Indioceanicola profundi: one gene and its partner. The protein of the gene in region 2 interacts with the protein of the main gene of each other region in a pairwise test. Links are inferred from orthologs where the notes say so. Each region holds a gene or a part of one and is shown on either strand. Other genes may lie near its edges.

Region 1 (6,355 bases), 780 kb from region 2 along the record:
GCGCCACTCCTCCAGGTCGCGGTCGTACTTGGCGAGATCGGCGCGGTAGCGGTCCCACTTGGCCCGGTACTCCTGCCCGCCGATCCAGGCCTCGCGATAGCCCTTCACATTGCCCATGCGGGTGGCGGGGGGCTGGCCCTTGCCGCCATAGACCCGCTTCGGGTTCTCGCCGCAGGCCATTTTCAGGCCATAGGGCGCGCCGGGGAACTTCATGGCCTGCATGGTGCGGGCCGGCAGGTTCTTCAGCACCACCGTGCGGCCGCCGAACAGGTTCGCCGAGCCCGGCAGCACCATCAGCGAGGTCACGCCGCCCGCCAGCGCCCGGGTGAAGCCGGCATCCTGCGGCCACACCGAATGCTCCGACCAGACGCCCGGCGTGTTCGGGCTGGTCATCTCATTGCCGTCGGAATGCGGCTGCAGGGAGGGGGAGGGATAGACGCCCAGATGGGAATGGGCGTCGATGATGCCCGGCGTCACCCACTTGCCCTTGGCGTCGATCACGGTGGCGTCCGGCGGAACCGCCACATCGGTTCCCACGGCGACGATCCTGCCGTCCTGCATCAGCACCGTGGCGCCCTGGATCTCATCCTCGCCGGTGCCGGTCAGCACGGTGGCCCCGGTGATGGCGGTGGTGACCGAGGGAAGGGGCCGGTAGGTGCTGGGGAAGGGATCGCTGTTCTGGGTCGGGTCCAGACCCGGAAGCAACGCGGCCTGCGCTTGCGGCTGGGCCGCCGCGGGGGCCAGCACGGCCAGCCCCATCAGGGCCGCCGCGATCGGGCCGGCCCTCAGTTTCTGTCTCTTCATGTCCACCCTGTTCCGTGTGGAAATTTATTAACCGTTTGAACTGGAAGGACATCATGGGCTGATCGGGATGGCCGGGGCAAGCCTTGTGGCGGAAGCCGTTTCAATCCCGCCGGACGCCGGACGGGGCTGCGCACGCGTGACATTGCCTGTTCTGGGCGATGCTGGTAGGGTCCGCGCCGCTCGAGTCCACCTTAGGAAATTACGTGTCATGAAGGTCAATGCGAACACCATGCGCAAGGGGCACATCCTTGAGCATAACGGCAAGCTGTGGGTGATCACCGGTACCCAGATCGTGCAGCCCGGCAAGGGCGGCGCCTTCATCCAGTTGGAAATGAAGGATGTGCGGACCGGCACCAAGAATATCGAGCGCTTCCGCACCCAGGAGACGGTCGAGCGCGCCCGGCTTGACGAGCATGAGATGACCTTCCTGTTCGCCGACGGCGACATGTACACCTTCATGGACAAGGAGTCGTACGAGCAGGTGCAGATCCCCGGCGACGTGATCGGCGAGGGCAAGGTGTTCCTGAACGACGGCATGGAAGTGCAGGTGCAGAGCTTCGAGGGCGCCCCGCTCTCGGTCGAGCTGCCGCAGACCGTGACGCTGATGATCACCGAGGCCGATCCGGTGGTGAAGGGGCAGACCGCCTCCTCCTCCTACAAGCCGGCCCTGCTGGAGAATGGCGTCCGCGTCCTGGTTCCGCCGCACATCGAGTCCGGCACCCGCATCGTGGTCAACACCGAGGACGGCTCCTATCTGGAACGCGCCAAGGACTGATCCGGCCAGGACCCGAGCGGAAGCGCGGCGCCCGCCCTATCGGCGGGCGCCCTTCTCTTTTCCGCCGGGTGCCTTTTGTGTTTTCGACTGTTGTCCGCTGTCCGCGGTGCCTGTCAGGGGACGGGCGCCATTGTTCTTGAAAATCCGTGAAGGAGACCGCCCATGGCTGCCCGTTCGGCCGTACTCAATGTCATGGCGAAGGCCGCCGAGAAGGCAGGCCGCGCCCTGGTGCGCGACTTCGGCGAAGTCGAGCAGCTTCAGGTCTCCCGCAAGGGTCCGGCGGACTTCGTCTCCGCCGCCGACCGCAAGGCCGAGCGCATGGTGCGCGAGGAGCTGCAGAAGGCCCGTCCCGCCTTCGGCTTCCTGATGGAAGAGGGCGGCACGATCGAGGGATCGGACAAGTCCCACCGCTGGATCGTCGATCCGCTGGACGGCACCACCAATTTCCTGCACGGCCTGCCGCACTTCGCCATCTCCATCGCGCTGGAGCGGGACGGGGAGATCATCGCCGGCCTGGTGTACGAGCCGGTGCGCGACGAGCTGTTCTGGGCGGAGAAGGGGGCGGGCGCCTTCCTGAACCATCAGCGCCTGCGCGTGTCGGCCCGCCGCACCATGGCCGACGCGCTGATCGCCACGGGCATTCCCTTCAAGGGCCATGGCGACATGGGCACGTTCATGGCCCAGCTCCAGGCTCTTGCCGGCCAGGTTTCCGGTATCCGCCGCTGGGGCGCCGCGTCCCTCGATCTGGCCTATGTGGCGGCTGGCCGCTTCGACGGGTTCTGGGAAAAGGACCTGAAGCCCTGGGACATCGCCGCCGGCACCCTGCTGGTGACCGAGGCCGGCGGCTTCGTGTCGGAAATCTCCGGCCATAAGGGCCATCTGTCCGGGGCCAGCATCCTGGCCGCCAACCCGCTCCTGCACGGCCCCTTGCAGACCATCCTGCACAATGCGGTGAAGCCGAAGGCGACCCCGCAGGCGCAGGGGTAAGTCTGGGCGGCCCGTGCTCCTTCGGGTTCACTCTTCGACAGGGTCAGGGTGAGGAAAGCGCGGGTGGTTGGTGTCGGGCGACAGCGCCGGCTCCTCACCCCACCATCTCCACCCTCGTCCTGAGCCTGTCGAAGGACGAAGCCCCTGCTCAGAACCCGACGACGCAGCCGGATACCCCTATTCCGGCATCGCCTGCTTCAGCCGGCCGCCGACGCGCACCGGTTCGGCCCGCTTGGCAAGGCCGGTGCGGTCGTCGGTTTCCACAAAGATGCCGCAGACAGTGACGGTGGCGTCGTTCTCCGCCGGGGTGAAGCGCTCGCCGGGGGTCTTGCGGGTCATCTTGTGGATGGCCGATTCCTTCTTCATCCCGATGACGCTGTCATAGTCGCCGCACATGCCGGCGTCGCTCTGATAGGCGGTGCCGCCGGACAGGATCTGAAGGTCGGCGGTGGGGATGTGGCTATGGGTGCCGACGACCAGGCTGACCCGCCCGTCCAGCACATGGCCCATGATCATCTTTTCCGAGGTGGCTTCCCCGTGGAAGTCCAGGATGGCAGCGTGCACGCCGTTCGGCCCCATCATCGGCCCACCCAGCCGATGCACCTTCACCACCCGCTCGATAGCGGGGAACGGGTCGTCCAGCGGGTCCATGAACACCCGCGCCATGGCGTTCATGACCAGCACCTTGTAACGGCCGTTCTTGCTGGGCAGCACGGTATAGCCGCGGCCGGGCGTGCCTTCCGGATAGTTGATCGGCCGGATCAGGTTGGGAATGCGGTCGATCTGGCCCAGCAGTTCCTTCTGGTCCCAGACATGGTTGCCGGTGGTGATGCAGTCGACGCCGGCGGCGAAGAATTCGTTGGCGATCTTCTCGGTGATGCCGAAGCCGCCCGCCGCATTTTCCCCATTGATCACGACGAAATCGGGGGAAAGACGCTGCTGCAACTCCGGCAGATGGCGCAGAAGCCCCTCCCGCCCGCTGCGGCCCACAATGTCACCCAGAAAAAGAAGTCGCATTATCAGTCCTTGTACGCATACGTAGGTCGGATCAAGCGTAGCGCCGATCCGACGAGGCTGTGCAGAGCGGTCGCGGAATGTCGGATCATTGCCGCACGCTTGATCCGACCTACGGGGCCGGCGAAAACCTCACCACGCCCCGCTCGGTCAGCATCATGTCCAGCGGCTGGTCGTAGGGATCGGTGGGGACCCGGTCCATCTGCTGGCCGTCATAGGCCGCTCCCACCGCCAGCACCGGGCCGTCTTCCCGCAGGGCGGCCAGGGTGCGGTCGTAGAAGCCGGCGCCGTAGCCCAGCCGCATGCCGCGCCTGTCCCAGGCCAGCAGCGGCACCAGCACCAGCTCGGGGCGCACGATCGGCGCTTCCTGCATCGGCTCCATCACCTTGAAGGCGCCGGGGACCAGCGGGTGCCCCTCCCGCCACAGCCGGAACAGCAGCGGCCAGCCGCGCCCCGCCACCACGGGCAGGCAGGTGCGCATGCCGCGCGCCGCGAGATGGCGCAGCAGGGGGCGGAGGTCCAGCTCATCCGTGCGCGGCCAGTAGCCGGACACCATGGTGCCGGGGGCGAGATCAGGGAAGGCTTGGTCGAAATGGGCGATCAGGGCCTCGGCGGCGCCCGCCGGATCGATGGCGGCCCGCGCCTGCATGGCCGCGCGCCGGGCAGCCTGCTTCACGGCGGCGATGTCGTCATCGCCGTCCGGGCCGGCGGGCACGGGGCCTGTATCGTTGGCGGGCTTCATCATTGCGTTCCGCGGCGGCTCTACGGTCCCGGCGGAGCGTGACGCCCACGTGACGCCCGTGGGGGGCGGCGGCCAGGGAAGAAAAGGGTGGAAGGCAGCCACTTGGCCGTTGGTATGTGCTTATCCCTCGCGGCCTGCCTCAAGCAGGTGGGCGCCATATACCGACACCAGGGTGCCGGCAGGGACAGCTCCCAAAGGGATGGGTTATCGGCCCCGGGGATGATGCGACCTGACGCACCGCGCAGCCAACCTTCCGACCACCAATCTAGGCACGCTCGAGGCGTTGGGCAATGTCCTCGATGCGTTTTGCCAAAGTATCCACGGCGGAGGCCGCCCGCTCCTCCTCCGCGGCCTTCACCGCGGGGTCCGGGACGGCCAGCTCGCGGGTCTTGCGCAGCAGCTCCAGCTCGCGCCGCATCTCGTCGATCTCATCCGCCATGACAAGCGTGGTCAGCACCAGAAGCTGCGCCTCGCTGGCCCCGGCGACGCCCGCCGCAATTCCGGTCAGCCGGTCGTTCACCAGGCCGGCCAGCTCATGCAGCCGCGCCTCCTGCCCGTCCTCGCAGGCCAGCACATAGGCGCGGCCGTTCAGGCTGATATCCACACGGGCCAATTCTCAATCCTCCAGAACGACGCGAAGCCTGTCGATGGCCTGATCCAAGCGGACGCCGAGTTCGGCGGCCTGTTCCTTGGCGCGGCGTTCCCCCTCGCGGGCCTCGGCCAGCGCCTGTTCCAGTGCTTGGCGCGCGGCGCCGTCCGCGTCGGAGGATGCCGCCTCCCGCGCCACCCGCTCATCCACGGCCCGGCCCAGGCGCAGAATCGCCACGTCCAGGCGGTCGAGCGCGGATTTCAGTCGGTCCCCGTCCATCGGCTCCTGCGAATCAGCCACCAATCAGCCGCATTGGTGCGGTGCCGAACAGTAGGTTCGGGGCAGGGCCCGCGTCAACGGCGAGGGTCTGCGCCAAACCACCTCTTCCGGAGCTTCTTTACCACCTTATTCATCCCGCAGGTCGCGGCCGGTCAGCTTCAGGAAGACATCGGCCAGGGTGAAGCGTTCCACGGACAGATTCCCGATCGGGAAACCCGTCTGCTGCTGTCGGGACATCAAGGCGGCCAGCATCGGCTCCAGCCGCGGGCCGGACAGGCTGACCCGCCGCCCGTCGCCGGCCCGCTCGATCCCGGAGAAGCCGTCGATGGCCTGGAACAGCTCCTCCGGGGAGTCCTGGTCGGTCTCGAACGTCACGGTCGCGCCGGGACAGTGCTGGTTGACCAGGGCGGAGGGGCTGTCCATCGCCAGCAGCCGTCCCTTGTCCATGATCGCCACGCGGGAGCAGAGCGCCTGCGCCTCCTCCATGGAATGGGTGGTCAGCAGGGCGGCGCGGCCGGTGCCCAGCGTGCGCTCCCGCACCATGTCCCACAACAGGGCGCGGCCCTGCGGGTCCAGGTTCGCCGTCGGCTCGTCCAGGAACAGAAGGTCGGGATCGCCGATCAGGGCCAGCACCATGGCCAGCCGTTGCTTCTGGCCGCCGGACAGGCTGCCGGCCAGGGACTTGCCCTTGTCCGCCAGCCCGACCCGCTCCAGCAACTCGCGGGCAGGAAGGGCGCGCTGGTACATCAGGCCATAAAGCCGGGTCAGTTCGCCCACCGTGGCGCGCTCCAGGATGCTGCCGGACTGAAGCACCACGCCGATGCGGTCGCGCACCGGCTCCAGCCCGCTCTGGACGTCGCGGCCCAGCACGCGCGCCGTTCCGCCATCGGGCCGGCGCAGCCCTTCCAGGATCTCCATGGTCGTGGTCTTGCCGGCCCCGTTCGGACCCAGCAGGCCGACGACCTCCCCCGGCTCGACCCGCAGGTCCATGCCGTTCACGGCCAGGGTTGCGCCATAGCTCTTGCGCAGCCCCTCGACGACGATCATCCCGTCCCGCATCCCTTCCGCCCCCATCAGCGCCGCGTCCAGTCCGGTTCCAGCGCATAGGCGAAGCGGCCGGCGGCGATGCCGCCCGCCAGCACCGTCCAGCCCCCGACCACCGCAT
Region 2 (6,510 bases):
GTTCGATCAGCCGTGTCCGGGTCACGGTCGGAACCTGGGCCAGACGCGAGCGCGTCTCCATCCATTCCTTCAGGCTGGACAGCGGCACGCGCACGCTGAGCACGCTTTCATTGCCGGTTTCCAGAAGATTGGCCCGAATCCAGTTCTGCTCCAACGCTGCCGCGACCTGGGTAACGGCCGCAGGAACAAGCTGGGCCGCCTCCGGCGGAACCGCGCCGGCACCATCCTCGGGCAGTTCCTCGCTGAATCCGGCTGCAGGCTCCTCGCCGGTCGCCGCCGGCTCGACACCGACAGTCACCGCTCCGTCCTCCGGCAGCGCCGCCGAGGGAGGCAGTTCAACCGTCAGCACCTCCGGCTGTCCCTGGAACCGGTGGATGGTAACGATGGACATGAGCCCGCGCGGACGGTCCGTGTCCTCCGCACCGCCCTCGGACGGTACCGCTTCTGCCGCCTGATCGGGCGAGGTCATGGCGGAACCGGGGCTTGCCAGGAAAGACGTCGGGTCGGCGGGAGCGAACGGGTCCTGGGGCGGCGGCGGGGGCTGAAGCTCGCCATCCAGCCCGAGCCGGGCCACTGCCACCGCTCCGGCCCCGTAACGGTCGGCGATCCGGCGCATCGCCTCCTCGTTTCCGGCCAGGGCCTCATTGACATCAATATCCGTCACATCCTGGATTTCGCCATAGGGCACCAGGATCGGCAGCAGGCTCGGCGGGGCGGAGAAGTTCTCCCACGCCTGACGCCACGGAGTTTCCCGCTGCCACAGCACCGGCTCCTGTCCCGTCTCGTCCACAGGCAGAATCAGCACCGGCTTCGACCTGACCTCCGCATAGCGGATGCCGTTCGAGAGCATCAGCGACCGCACGGCAGCCGGCCGAAAGCTGACATTGATCTCCGCCACATAGCGAACGGAGGAACTCCGCTCGGACACCACCTCGAAGCTGTCCACCATCTGCTCGATCTCGGCCGCTCCGAGGGCGGGCAGCCTTGCCCCGTCCTCATCCAGGGTCAGCCGATCGAACAGACGGGCGAAGGCGTCGCGCTGAGCCTGGGCGATCCCCTGCTCGCGGGCCACCGCAGCGCTGGCTGCGGTCACGTCCGCCGGCACCCGCTCAACCGTGAAGACATCGTCCCGGGTCTGGGCGACGGAGGGGACCGGCGACAGCGCGGTCATGCCCGCCAGGGGCATCGCCACGAGGGCCAGCGGGAGGAACCTGCGCAGGAGGGGAATGCAGCGGACCAGCATTGCAATGGATTCCGATCTTGCTATGTTCGGCCCCGGTTACAACGACCGGCGGCCCCCATGGTTACAGGCGGGTGCACGGATGCACAGCCGCCTGTCAGGGAACGGTGCTTTTGCTGTTTTAGCCCAGCCGCTACCGCGATTGCCAGAAGCGAGGATACCTTGAGCAGCTACTCCTACAAGGACGCCGGCGTCGACATCGACGCAGGCAACGCGCTGGTCGAGGCAATCAAACCCCTGGCCAAGAGCACGGCGCGCACCGGTTCCGACGCAGGACTCGGCGGTTTCGGCGCCCTTTTCGACCTCCGCGCTGCCGGGTTTCAGGACCCTCTTCTGGTCTCCACCACCGACGGCGTCGGCACCAAGCTGAAGGTCGCCATCGAGGCCGGAAAGCACGATACGGTGGGAATCGACCTGGTTGCCATGTGCGTCAACGACCTTGTCGTGCAAGGGGCGGAACCGCTGCTTTTCCTGGACTATTTCGCGACGGGCAAGCTGGACGTCGCCGCAGGCCGGGCCATCGTCTCCGGCATCGCCGAGGGGTGCCGTCAGGCCGGCTGCGCCCTCGTCGGCGGTGAGACGGCGGAAATGCCCGGCATGTACGCCGAGGGTGATTACGACCTCGCCGGCTTCTCCGTCGGTGCGGTGGAACGCAGCCGGGTCCTGACCGGCGTCGGCGTGGCGGAAGGGGACGTCGTGCTGGGTCTCGCCAGCTCCGGCGTCCACTCGAACGGCTACAGTCTGGTCCGCAAGCTGGTGGAAGTTTCGGGCCTGACCTACGGCGACCAGTGCCCGTGGGACTCGGGCCGCACGCTTGGCGAGGCCTTGCTCACCCCGACCCGGATTTATGTGAAGCCGGTGTTGGCCGCCGTAAAGGCTGGCACGGTGAAGGCCCTTGCCCACATCACCGGCGGCGGGCTGATCGAGAATATCCCGCGCGTCCTGCCGGACGGCACCGGCGTAGAGCTGGATGCCGCCGCCTGGACCCTGCCCCCGGTTTTTCGCTGGCTGATGCGGACGGGCGACATCGCCCCGCATGAGATGGCACGCACCTTCAACTGCGGTATCGGCATGGTCGTGGTCTGCCCCGCCGACCGGGCCGAGGAGGCGGCGAAAATCCTGGCCGATTCCGGTGAGACAGTGACCCGCATCGGAAAGGTCGCCGCCAGCGCCGATGGTCAGGAGCGTGTTCGGATTGCAGGGCTGGACGGATGGCGCGGCTGAAGCTCGGGGTTCTGATCTCGGGGCGCGGATCGAATCTCCAGGCCCTGATCGACGCAGCCGCCGATCCCGCTTTTCCCGCCGAAATCGCGCTGGTTCTTTCCAATAAGGCGGATGCGCTGGGACTGGAACGGGCGCGCAAAGCCGGCATCGCCACTGCGATCGTGTCCCACCGCGGCTTTGCCGACAAGCCGACCTTTGAGCAGGCGATGACGGAAGCCCTGGAAACGGCGGGGGTGGAGCTTGTCTGCTTGGCCGGCTTCATGCGCCTGCTGTCGCCATGGTTCGTGGAACATTGGCATGACCGGCTGATCAACATCCACCCGTCGCTGCTGCCCGCCTTCCCCGGCCTGGATACTCATCGCCGCGCCCTGGAGACAGGCGTGCGCTTCCATGGCTGCACCGTGCACTATGTTCGTGCGGCCATGGATAACGGCCCGATCATTGGCCAGGCGGCGGTGCCGATCCTGCCCGGCGATACGGAGGATGCGCTGGCGGACAGGGTACTGACCCAGGAGCACCGGCTTTATCCGCTTGCGGTCAAGCTGATCGCGGAGGGCCGGGTGCGGGTCGTGGACGAGCGGGCGGAGATCACGGGCCAGCCTACCGCGCCCGAACCGGTCCTGAACCCGCCGGGTTGAGGGATCGCCGGACCTGCGGCAACGGTTCCTGCGCCGAAACGCACATCCGACTTGTCAGCAGCACAGGGACTGCTTAAACCCTGGGCAAAGGGTACGGCATCAATCCAGGGGTAAGAGACATGGCCGGTCACGACAACACCGTCGTCAACGATGCGCTCGTTCGCGAGCATGCGGCGAACTGGGCGGGCTTCACCCGCTTCGTCACCATGGGAATCATCAGCGTCATCCTGATCCTGCTGATGTTCCTGCTGCACTTCTTCGTGGGCTGGGGCTACGCCGTCGTCTTCATGATCCTCGGCCATATCGCTCTCGCCATCGCTGCGATGCTGGGCAAGGTCTGACGCGCCGGCCGCGGACAGGATTTCCAGGGCCGCCGGAGCGATCCGGCGGCCCTTTGTCTTGCCCGCGCCCCACTGAAGCTGGATACGAAAAAGGCCGCCGGATCGCTCCGGCGGCCTTTCCGTCCTAACCGGACCGGGCTGCAATCAGCCGACGATCTCGATCTCGCTGAAGAAGAAGGCGACCTCACGGTTCGCGTTCTCCAGGCTGTCGGAGCCGTGAACCGAGTTCGCCTCGATGCTCTCGGCGAAATCCTTGCGGATGGTGCCCGGGGCGGCATTGGCCGGGTTGGTGGCGCCCATGATCTCGCGATTCTTCGCGACGGCGTTCTCACCCTCCAGCACCTGCACGACGACCGGGCCGGAGATCATGAAGGACACCAGCTCGCCGTAGAACGGGCGCTCGGCATGCACCTCATAGAACTTCTCGGCCTGCTCCTTCGTCAGGCGGACGCGCTTCTGCGCGACGATGCGCAGACCGGCATCCTCGAAGCGGGCGTTGATCTTGCCGGTGAGGTTGCGGCGGGTCGCGTCGGGCTTGACGATCGAGAGCGTCCGTTCGACGGCCATGTCTATTCTCCTGGATACCTGGAAATTTGCGCGAGCTTATAGCGGCGGGCGTGCCGGCGGGCAACGGCCTTTTTACGCCATGAGGATGAGTGGCAGCGTTGCGCCGGTCGCACTGCGCGTAGCGACAGGCCGCCAAGGTTGTCCCCCGCCCCTGGCATGGGGGGCAAGCGGGCCCATATGAGGGGCGGGCTTTGGCCCGACCAAAACCCATGCTATGACGCGCCTATGCTGCTGATCAACGATCTTACATACCGCGTGGCCGGGCGCGTGCTGCTGGACCAGGCGACCGTGACCATCCCTGACGGGCACCGCGTCGCCATCGTCGGCCGCAACGGTACCGGCAAGTCCACCCTGCTGAAGCTGATCGCGGGGGAGCTTCAGCCCGATGCCGGCGACATCCGCCTGAACAGCGGCGCCCGTATGGGTTGGGTCCGGCAGGAAGCGCCGAGCGACAGCCGCTCCCTGATCGAGACCGTGCTGGCCGCGGACACGGAACGGGCAAGCCTGCTGGCAGAGGCGGAGACGGCCACCGACCCGTCCCGCATTGCCGACATCCACGCCCGTCTGGTGGACATCGAGGCGCATTCGGCGGAAAGCCGGGCCGCCCGCATCCTGTCCGGCCTGGGGTTCGACGCCGAGGCTCAGCAACGCCCCTGCAGCGACTTCTCCGGCGGCTGGCGCATGCGTGTCGCCCTGGCAGCGGTGCTCTTTACCGAACCCGACCTGCTGCTGCTGGACGAGCCGACCAACCACCTGGACCTGGAGGCGACGCTCTGGCTGGAGGATTATCTGCGCGCCTATCCGCGCACGGTGATCATCGTCAGCCACGACAAGGACCTGCTGAACAAGGTGCCGACCACCATCGTGCATCTGGACCGGCTGAAGCTCACCTCCTACACCGGCAATTACGACACCTTCGCCAAGACGCGCGCCATGCAGATGGAGCTGCTGAAAGCGCAGGCGGCAAAGCAGGACATGCAGCGCAAGCACCTGCAGAGCTTCGTGGACCGGTTCCGCGCCAAGGCCACCAAGGCCCGGCAGGCGCAGAGTCGCATCAAGGCCATCGAGCGGCTGGGGCCCCGCATCCAGGTGCTGGAGGACGAGACCACCAGCTTCGACTTCCCCTCCCCCGACGAGCTGGCGCCGCCGCTGATCGCGCTGGACGGCGTCACCATCGGCTATGGCGAGAAGGCGGTGCTGCGGGATGTGGGCTTGCGCATCGATGCCGACGATCGCATCGCGCTGCTGGGCGCCAACGGCAACGGCAAGTCGACGCTGGTGAAGCTGCTGGCCGGCAAGCTGAAGGCCATGGCGGGCGAGGTGAAACGGTCCGGCAAGCTGCGCGTCGGCTACTTCGCACAGCACCAGACGGATGAGCTGAACCTGGACTGGACGCCGGTGCAGCAGCTCGCCACCATCATGCCGCAGGCGAACGAAACCCAGCTCCGCAGTCATCTCGGCCGCTTTGGCCTTGGCCAGCAGAAGGCGGAGACGAAGATCGGCAGCCTGTCGGGCGGCGAGAAGGCAAAGCTGCTTCTCGCCATGATGACCCGCGACGCCCCGCATATCCTGATGCTGGATGAGCCGACCAACCATCTGGACATCGACAGCCGCGATGCGCTGGTTGAGGCGCTGAACAACTATGAGGGCGCGGTCATCGTCATCAGCCACGATCCCAACCTGATCGAGCTGACGGCCGACCGGCTGGTCCTGGTCGCGGATGGCACCGCCAAGCCGTTCGAAGGCGACCTTGAGGAATACAAGAAGCTGCTTCTCGACCGGGCCCGCTCGGCCAACCGGGAGGCGAAGGGCGAGGCCAGATCCAAGGAGCAGCGCAAGGAGGAGCGGCGCGCCGCAGCTGAAATGCGCGCACAGTTGGCCCCGCTGCGCCGGAAGATCGAAGAGGCGGAGAAGAAGCTGGCCAGGCTGACCGCCAAGCGCGGCGAGCTGTCGGCGAAGCTCGCCGATCCCGCGCTTTATTCCGGTCCGGCCGACAAGGTCACCCGGCTGCAGATCGAGCTCGGAACACTGGAAAAGGAAATCGAGGAGGTCGAGTCGCAGTGGCTGGATCTGTCGGAGCAGTTTGAACAGGCAGGTGCGGAGGCGCCCGCCTGACATCCACGCACAAACTCTTCTCGGGGCAGCGTGGAACGTTTCCGGTTCGGCCGGGTTCCTCTGCGCAAGCCTCTCCTCCAGGCCGAATCATTGCGCCGGCCGGATATGCATGCCATTTCTCCTCCACCCGCCCGCTCCATTCCATGTCACGAAAGGGTCGTTTCGCGATGCCGCTGGACCGTGTCGAGGCTAGGTCGGCTACCAAGCCACAGCACCCCGCCCTGTTGTTCCTCCGGCGGTGGCTGGCCAACCCGATAGCGGTGGCGTCGATCACCCCCTCGGGTCCGGCCCTTTCAAATCTGATCTCCAGCTTCGTCCGCCGTGAACAGGATGAAGTGATCGTCGAGTATGGCGGCGGAACCGGGGCGATCACCAAGGCCCTGCT

The links.
Region 1: the proteins of ndk (region 2) and DOL89_RS01590 interact in binary tests that used the Escherichia coli proteins (3 or more experiments, as listed by UniProt). The link is inferred for Indioceanicola profundi from one-to-one orthologs.

Annotation. Positions count from the first base shown.
Region 1 is NZ_CP030126.1:331,340-337,694, forward strand. The notes cover bases 2,510-5,312. They hold DOL89_RS01590 (5-formyltetrahydrofolate cyclo-ligase), read right to left. Parts: upstream 4,326-5,312; coding sequence 3,693-4,325; downstream 2,510-3,692. Other genes in these bases: DOL89_RS01580 (inositol monophosphatase family protein), read left to right, coding at 2,510-2,566; DOL89_RS01585 (TIGR00282 family metallophosphoesterase), read right to left, coding at 2,744-3,583; DOL89_RS01600 (cell division protein ZapA), read right to left, coding at 4,588-4,926; DOL89_RS01605 (hypothetical protein), read right to left, coding at 4,939-5,190. Outside these bases: DOL89_RS01570 (amidohydrolase), read right to left, coding at 1-804; efp (elongation factor P), read left to right, coding at 1,013-1,579; more of DOL89_RS01580, read left to right, coding at 1,742-2,509; DOL89_RS01610 (ABC transporter ATP-binding protein), read right to left, coding at 5,317-6,264; DOL89_RS01615 (ABC transporter permease), read right to left, coding at 6,264-6,355. UniProt on the Escherichia coli protein: Involved in the removal of 5-formyltetrahydrofolate.
Region 2 is NZ_CP030126.1:1,109,206-1,115,715, reverse strand. What follows is about bases 2,300-5,257. They hold ndk (nucleoside-diphosphate kinase), read right to left. Parts: upstream 4,011-5,257; coding sequence 3,588-4,010; downstream 2,300-3,587. Other genes in these bases: DOL89_RS05230 (ABC-F family ATP-binding cassette domain-containing protein), read left to right, coding at 4,236-5,257; DOL89_RS05240 (hypothetical protein), read left to right, coding at 3,222-3,443; purN (phosphoribosylglycinamide formyltransferase), read left to right, coding at 2,452-3,102; purM (phosphoribosylformylglycinamidine cyclo-ligase), read left to right, coding at 2,300-2,464. In the rest of the region: DOL89_RS05255 (DUF2066 domain-containing protein), read right to left, coding at 1-1,243; more of purM, read left to right, coding at 1,403-2,299; more of DOL89_RS05230, read left to right, coding at 5,258-6,125; DOL89_RS05225 (class I SAM-dependent methyltransferase), read left to right, coding at 6,293-6,510. UniProt on the Escherichia coli protein: Major role in the synthesis of nucleoside triphosphates other than ATP. The ATP gamma phosphate is transferred to the NDP beta phosphate via a ping-pong mechanism, using a phosphorylated active-site intermediate.